2 linked regions of the Jeotgalibacillus aurantiacus genome follow. Each later gene encodes a partner of the first gene's protein in a complex. Links are inferred from orthologs where the notes say so. Each region holds a gene or a part of one and is shown on either strand. Other genes may lie near its edges.

Evidence for each region.
Region 2: the proteins of groL (region 1) and metK are in contact, whole or in part, in a cryo-EM structure (PDB 8P4O), measured with the Escherichia coli proteins. The link is inferred for Jeotgalibacillus aurantiacus from one-to-one orthologs.

What each region holds. Positions count from the first base shown.
Region 1 is NZ_JACNMS010000006.1:11,977-15,802, reverse strand. What follows is about bases 996-3,826. They hold groL (chaperonin GroEL), read right to left. Parts: upstream 3,307-3,826; coding sequence 1,684-3,306; downstream 996-1,683. Other genes in these bases: groES (co-chaperone GroES), read right to left, coding at 3,398-3,682; H7968_RS15455 (hypothetical protein), read right to left, coding at 1,044-1,511. Also shown: H7968_RS15465 (AAA family ATPase), read left to right, coding at 1-16; H7968_RS15460 (DNA adenine methylase), read left to right, coding at 56-913.
Region 2 is NZ_JACNMS010000004.1:18,503-22,387, reverse strand. Bases 587-3,476 are described here. They hold metK (methionine adenosyltransferase), read right to left. Parts: upstream 2,687-3,476; coding sequence 1,487-2,686; downstream 587-1,486. Other genes in these bases: pckA (phosphoenolpyruvate carboxykinase (ATP)), read left to right, coding at 3,298-3,476; H7968_RS13010 (type IA DNA topoisomerase), read right to left, coding at 587-763. In the rest of the region: more of H7968_RS13010, read right to left, coding at 1-586; more of pckA, read left to right, coding at 3,477-3,885. UniProt on the Escherichia coli protein: Catalyzes the formation of S-adenosylmethionine (AdoMet) from methionine and ATP.

The DNA.
Region 1 (3,826 bases):
AAGTAAAGGTTTTTAGTAAAGGAAGAAACAGATAACACTAGAAGCAGGTGATAAAATGCCGAGAGCTACATTAACCCCACTAAGATATCCTGGTGGTAAAGACAAAACTTACAACTATGTAAAACATCTCATTAGAGAAAATAATCTAACAAGCTATATAGAGCCGTTCGCAGGAGGAGCCGCAGTTGCAATAAGGTTGCTTTTAAACGAGGATGTTCAAAAAATATATATAAATGACTTTGATCGCAGTATTTATTGTTTTTGGAAAGTAATTGTTAGTCATCCAGAAAAGTTAATTGACAAAATTATTGAAACCCCTATATCTATGAAAGAATGGGATTTACAGAAAAAAATACAATCTAACAAAGAAAATGAAAGTGAATTAGATGTGGCATTTTCTACCCTTTTTCTAAACAGGACTAATAGAGCTGGAATAATTAAAGCTGGCGTTATTGGTGGCAAAGAACAAAAGGGTGCTTATAAAATGGATTGTAGATTTAATAAAGAGAAAATTATTAAAAGAATAGAGTTGATTGCGTCAAAAGCTGACAGAATTGAGGTACATAATTATGACGCGATTGAATTCATTGAGGAAGTTATTAAAAATACTCGGAACTCATTAACTTTTTTTGACCCTCCATACTACGATAAAGGTCCAGATTTATATACAAATTTCTACGATCATAATGATCACGTAGAATTAGCCAAAGTAATCAAAGGAAAAATGAGAAATCGTTATTGGATATTAACATACGATATTGCTGATAAAATTGAGAAGTTGTACTCCAGACATTATTACGAAAAATATTATTTAAATTATTCTATTGCAGAACCTACTCGAGGCCAAGAGTTTATGTTTTTTTCAAAAAAAATTAAGCCTGGTAATTTGAGAGAACATCTCCAAACAGTTTGAACTTCCATTTTTGGAAGTTTTCTTTTATCCCAAAAAGGAACATACGTTCTATAAAAAAGAGGATATTCCCTTGAAATTAGGCACTTCATGCTGCAAAACTCTTTAAACATTTAAAGGATACATTAATCGATCACGCCTCGTTATCAAAATCATTAATCGAAGCTAAATAATCTCTAATTCTTTTTATTTCTAACAGCAGACCTGTTAAAATTTCATGCTCTTCTGAAGCTACTTCCTTTGATTCAGCTGTTAAAAAACTGCTGTAGTGATAATGTAAATCAACATTAAGATCAATATAATCTTTGTCTACATCTTCTATTGCCTCAAACATATAAGACACGGTTTTTGATGTGTTTAAGTAATCATTTTTTTCCATAGCATAATTCTCTAGTTCAGTTTGAAAGGTTTTAGATTCAATGATCTTGCTTTGTTTATCTAAATCCGATTCCAGCTCATCTATAACCAATTCAATACCTAAAAGCAGATTAAATATCTCGAGCTCTCGCTTTTCAGATTGACTGTAAGCTTCAAAAGCTAAAGCTAATGAAAGCACGATTGCTAGAGAGACTGAGATTAACATTACAACGCGTTGTTTCATATCATTCACATCCCTACTGAAAAGTAAATTACAGCTTGAATTTTGAAAATCAACTTTATCCCAGTAAAATAATATCATATATTTCCATAAAAATACCTAAAACAGTTATTTTCAGCACAAAAAAAACTCCCCCTCACAAAGTGAGAGAGAGTTCTTCTGTGTATGGATGACCTTACATCATTCCACCCATACCACCCATATCAGGCATGCCACCGCCAGTGTTTTCTTCCGGGATGTCTGCGACTACGGCTTCAGTCGTCAGGAACATCGCCGCTACTGATGCAGCGTTTTGAAGGGCTGAGCGTGTTACTTTTGTTGGGTCTACGATGCCGGATTCGATCATGTTGACCCATTCGCCGTTGGCTGCGTTGAAGCCTACGCCTACTTCTTCTTTCTTGAGGCGGTCGACGATGATGGAGCCTTCTAAGCCTGCGTTGTGTGCGATTTGGCGGATTGGCTCTTCAAGTGCGCGAAGCACGATGTTGATACCTGTTGCCACGTCGCCTTCTGCTTCAACAGAGGCTACTTTGTTGTATACGTTCACGAGTGCTGTACCACCACCGGATACGATTCCTTCTTCTACGGCTGCACGCGTTGAGTTGAGGGCGTCTTCGATGCGCAGTTTGCGCTCTTTCAGTTCTGTTTCTGTTGCTGCTCCGACTTTGATGACTGCTACGCCGCCAGCAAGTTTTGCAAGGCGCTCCTGCAGTTTTTCTTTGTCGAAGTCAGATGTTGTTTCTTCGATTTGTGCACGGATCTGAGCTACGCGGCCGCCGATTTTTTCAGCGTCTCCTGCACCTTCAACAACTGTTGTGTTTTCTTTTGTAACCACAACTTTAGCAGCACGGCCAAGCTGGGAGATGTTCGCTGACTTCAGATCAAGTCCAAGATCTTCAGTGATCACTTCTCCGCCTGTTAGTACAGCTAAGTCTTCTAGCATTGCTTTACGACGGTCACCAAAGCCTGGTGCTTTTACAGCAACGGCATTGAATGTTCCGCGAAGCTTGTTCACAACAAGTGTTGCAAGTGCTTCACCTTCTACGTCTTCAGCAACGATTAGAAGTGGCTTGTTCTGCTGAACAACCTGCTCAAGAACTGGAAGAACTTCCTGGATGTTGCCGATCTTCTTGTCTGTGATCAGGATGTACGGGTTATCAAGCACCGCTTCCATTTTGTCAGAGTCTGTGACCATGTATGGAGATGCATATCCGCGGTCGAACTGCATGCCTTCTACTACATCAAGCTCTGTCGTGAAGCCTTTTGATTCTTCGATTGTGATAACGCCGTCGTTTCCAACGCGCTCCATCGCTTCAGCAATCAGCTGGCCGACTTCTTCGTCAGCAGCAGAGATTGCCGCAACCTGTGCGATCGACTCTTTGCCTTCGATTGGTTTAGAGATGGCTTTCAGTTCTTCAAGCGCTGTTTGAACCGCTTTTTCGATCCCTTTACGTACGCCAACCGGATTTGCTCCAGCAGTCACGTTTTTCAGACCTTCACGAATCATTGCCTGTGCAAGAACCGTTGCAGTTGTTGTACCGTCACCGGCGATTTCGTTTGTCTTGCTTGCTACTTCAGCGACAAGCTTTGCACCCATGTTTTCAAATGCATCTTCAAGCTCGATTTCTTTTGCGATTGTTACGCCGTCATTTGTGATTAATGGTGAACCGAATTTCTTTTCAAGAACGACGTTGCGTCCTTTTGGTCCAAGCGTTACCTTTACCGCGTTTGCAAGCTGATCCACACCACGTAGCATGGAGCGGCGTGCTTCTTCACTGAACTTAATTTCTTTAGCCATTTATAAGTACCTCCTAAAATAATTTGGTATCTTTGATGAAAATGACGTCCTGATCGAAGGACTTTGTTTTATAAAAGTAAGTAAGTTAACATTAGTTAACGACTGCTAAAATGTCGCTCTCGCGAAGGATTAAGTATTCAGTACCCTGGTATTTCACTTCTGTTCCAGCGTATTTCGAGAAGATAATGCGGTCATCAACAGAAACCTCAAGCTCTACACGCTCGCCGTTCTCAAGCACACGGCCTGTTCCGACTGCCACAACTTTCCCTTCCTGCGGCTTTTCTTTCGCACTGTCCGGGAGTACAATCCCGCTTGATGTTTTTTCCTCAGACTCTACCAACTCAATAACTACGCGATCACCTAATGGTTTTAACAAGTGAAACAACCTCCTTGAATGATGTTCTTTCGTTTATTAGCACTCTTTTTATCTGAGTGCTAACACAAGTATTAGTGTAAATAATTCTGTTTTCTTTTGCAAGAGAAAAACATGTGATTTTTATAAATTTTGTATTACATTTTG
Region 2 (3,885 bases), on another replicon or contig:
GGATCTGTGCAGCATCTTCTGACGTTTTAAACGATTCTTTATGTTTCGTCTGAAAGTTGATTTCTTTTGCCTGATGATCAGCGAGCAGCTGGAAAAACGGCTCAGGCTTAAAGTTTTCGATCTCATGCTGCCGCTGCCAGATCATATAAAGCGTTGGTGTCTGAACGCGGCCAACGCTGAATGGTCCGTCAATTCCTTTTTCCTGAAGCAGCAACGTATACAGCCTCGACATATTCATACCGACAAGCCAGTCACTCAGCTGTCTCGTTTGCGCTTCGTCATACAGAGACAGATAATCCTCCCCATCCCGGAGCTCCTGAAATCCTCGACGGATCACGTCTTTTTCAAGCGAATTAATCCATAAACGTTTCGTCGGTTTATGCATCATATTAGCCTGTTCAATAATAGAGCGGGCAATATTTTCCCCTTCACGGTCACTGTCTGTTGCCACGATAATCTGATTCGCTTTTCTTAAAAGGCCTTTTATGATGTTAAATTGAGCCCGTTTTGCGTATGGGACTGTAAATTTGAATTCATCCGGAATAATCGGCAGCAGATCAAGCCGCCAGCGCTTCCATTCTTTTTTGTAGGCATGTGGCTCCTCCAATGATACGAGATGTCCGAATCCCCAGGTAATGGCGGCACCACCCGGAAAAAGCGGATCGGAGATTTCATAATAGCCATTGCTTTTTTTAGCGGATGAAAAAGCATCCGCGTAGCTTTTTGCCTGTGATGGTTTTTCAGCAAGGATGACTGTGTACAAGGGAATTCCTCCTAAGTTGTTTTTGAGGGGATTTGTTTGGGGAGTGCTGCGGATTGTTTTATTTTATCATTGTTGGGGATGGAATGCGAACGTTTATTCGGAGAGTGGGTTGATGTTGTGAAAAGTATAGGAGTATGTTTGTATAAACCGGACTGGGAGCATCCTTCGCTTTCTTTTGTCTAGCTGCGGCGACTAGCCCCTCGAGGTCATAAGTCAAAAATGAACGAGGGTAAAGAGCAACCCTCGTTTCATTTTCGTCTTATGCTTGTCGGGGCTGGACGAGTCGCCTCCGCTTTTCTAAGGCCGCGCGGTGAGCCAGCTAGCGCTTTGCGCTACGCTGTCTCACCTGTCGCTTCTCTGCAGTAGGAGTCTACGGATGCCCCCAGCCCTTTGAGCTGTTTTCTACAATCTTATTGATTGAAATAAGTGATGGGAAAACCGGTCCCGGACCTTTGAGATGAAAACGGGAATATTCGATACATTTATTTGTTAGAACAGTACAATTCGGTCCGCAGAACGATACAAATCACAATCGGAACATGACAAATAAAGTCATTTACAAGGTGAACATAACAATAAAAATTTGAAACGATTAAAATAAATTTTAGATCGATTTAATTAATCTCTGAAACAGTACAATTCCTCCATCCCCACACAAAGACGCATAAAACTAAAAAACCGGAACCTGCACAAGTCAGGTCCCGGTTCATTATTTACAAATGATTACGCGTTTACTTCCGCTTTAAGCACGTCAGCTTTGTCTGTTCTTTCCCATGGAAGGTCAAGATCATTACGTCCGAAGTGTCCGTATGCTGCTGTCTGCTTGTAGATTGGACGGCGCAGGTCAAGCATTTTGATGATGCCGGCCGGGCGAAGGTCGAAGTTGTTGCGAACGACTTCGATCAGCTTTTCTTCATCTGCTGTTCCTGTTCCGAATGTGTCGATTGAAATAGATACAGGCTGTGCTACGCCAATTGCGTAGGCAAGCTGTACTTCACATTTGTCAGCAAGGCCTGCTGCTACGATGTTTTTCGCTACGTAACGGGCTGCATAAGCACCTGAGCGGTCAACCTTTGTTGCATCCTTACCAGAGAATGCGCCACCGCCGTGACGTGCATAACCGCCGTATGTGTCAACGATGATCTTACGTCCTGTAAGACCTGCATCTCCCTGAGGTCCTCCGATTACGAAGCGGCCAGTCGGGTTGATGAAATACTTTGTATTGTCATCGATCAGGTGTGCAGGCACAACCGGCTTGATGACATGCTCCTTCAGATTGCGCTGGATACGGTCCAGGCTTACTTCAGGGTGGTGCTGAGTTGAAATAACGATTGTATCGATGCGTACAGGCTGGTTATTTTCATCATACTCAACCGTTACCTGTGTTTTACCGTCCGGACGAAGGTAAGGAAGAACGTCTTCTTTACGTACTTCTGTCAGGCGTCGGGATAGTTTATGTGCAAGTGAGATTGGAAGAGGCATAAGCTCTTCTGTTTCGTTGCAGGCAAAGCCGAACATCAGCCCCTGGTCACCCGCTCCGATTGATTCAATTTCAGCGTCAGTCATATTGCTTTCACGATCTTCAAGGGCACGGTCAACACCTGCTGCAATGTCAGCTGACTGCTCATCGATTGATGTCAGTACTGCACATGTTTCAGCGTCAAAGCCGTATTTTGCACGTGTATAGCCGATTTCACGAATCGTTTCGCGCACGATTTTCGGGATATCAACATAAGTAGATGTTGAAATTTCTCCGGCTACGAGTACAAGACCCGTCGTTACAGATGTTTCACAAGCCACGCGGGCATTCGGATCATCCTTTAAAATGGCATCAAGAATTGAATCAGAAATCTGGTCACAAATTTTATCCGGATGTCCCTCCGTTACGGACTCGGATGTAAAAAGATGACGTTTTGTTGACATGAAAGTCTCCTCCTTGTGAAGCGTATATAGTCGACGGTACTCATTACCCTTAGAGATCGAACGTTAACCTTTTATGATCTTCCAAGTATCGGCCAAAATAAAAGAAACCTCTCCCCATGTTTGTGAGGAAAGGTTCATTCGTCAGATCGCCTTTCACTCTTATCGTTCAAGACAAGTTCGTCTTGCTACAGGTTAGCACCTTCGCTCAAGTGATGGTTTTACCGCAAAAGCTGTTCGCTTTTTTGCAGAGCAGGTTGCTGGGTTTCATAGGGCCTGTCCCTCCACCAGCTCGGGATAAGAGTATCCGTTCAAAGAACAATCATACGGAAACAGCCGGGTGATGTCAACACTTACTTTTTCAGAAACAGAGTCACGATAAATGTCAGAAAATACGAACAGATTTCTTCTTTATTTCATTATAATGTAAGGGCTTTCAATTCAGGGCTGGAAAATGTTATGTTTAATAGGTGAAGTATTTTTACTTAAGCAACCAGGAACTTTTTCTGTGACAATCCTGTAAATTCGATTAATTAGTATAGACTATTTAAGTTAATGTGTTATACTAATTTCGAACAAAGGGATAACCATTTTTAAAAAAGGGTGGGAATGCAATGACAACAATCCGGAATTCATCAGACCTTCAGGAACTTCTTGCAGGGAACAATGTTCATAAAAACTTATCTGTTCCTCAGCTGACTGAAAAAGTCCTTATGCGTGAAGAAGGAACATTAACCTCAACCGGAGCAGTCCGTGCCGAAACAGGTACATATACCGGCCGCTCACCTAAAGATAAATTCATCGTTGATGAGCCGTCTGTACGTGATCAGATTGACTGGGGCAATGTCAACCAGCCAATTTCACAGGAATCTTTCGAGCGTCTATATGAAAAGGTTCTTGCACATCTGTCAGAAAAAGAAGAGCTCTTCGTATTTGAAGGGTTTGCCGGTGCCGATCTTGATTCAAGATTACCAATCCGTGTCGTAAATGAGCGCGCGTGGCATAACCTGTTTGCCCATCAGCTCTTTATCCGCCCGAAAAAAGATGAGAGCTGGAGCAGCCCGACAGAGTCACCATTTACCATTTTGTCCGCTCCGTCTTTAAAAGCCGATCCGGCTAAAGACGGCACCCGTTCTGAAACATTTATCGTCGTTTCATTTGAGCAGCGTACCATCCTGATCGGCGGAACGGAATATGCCGGA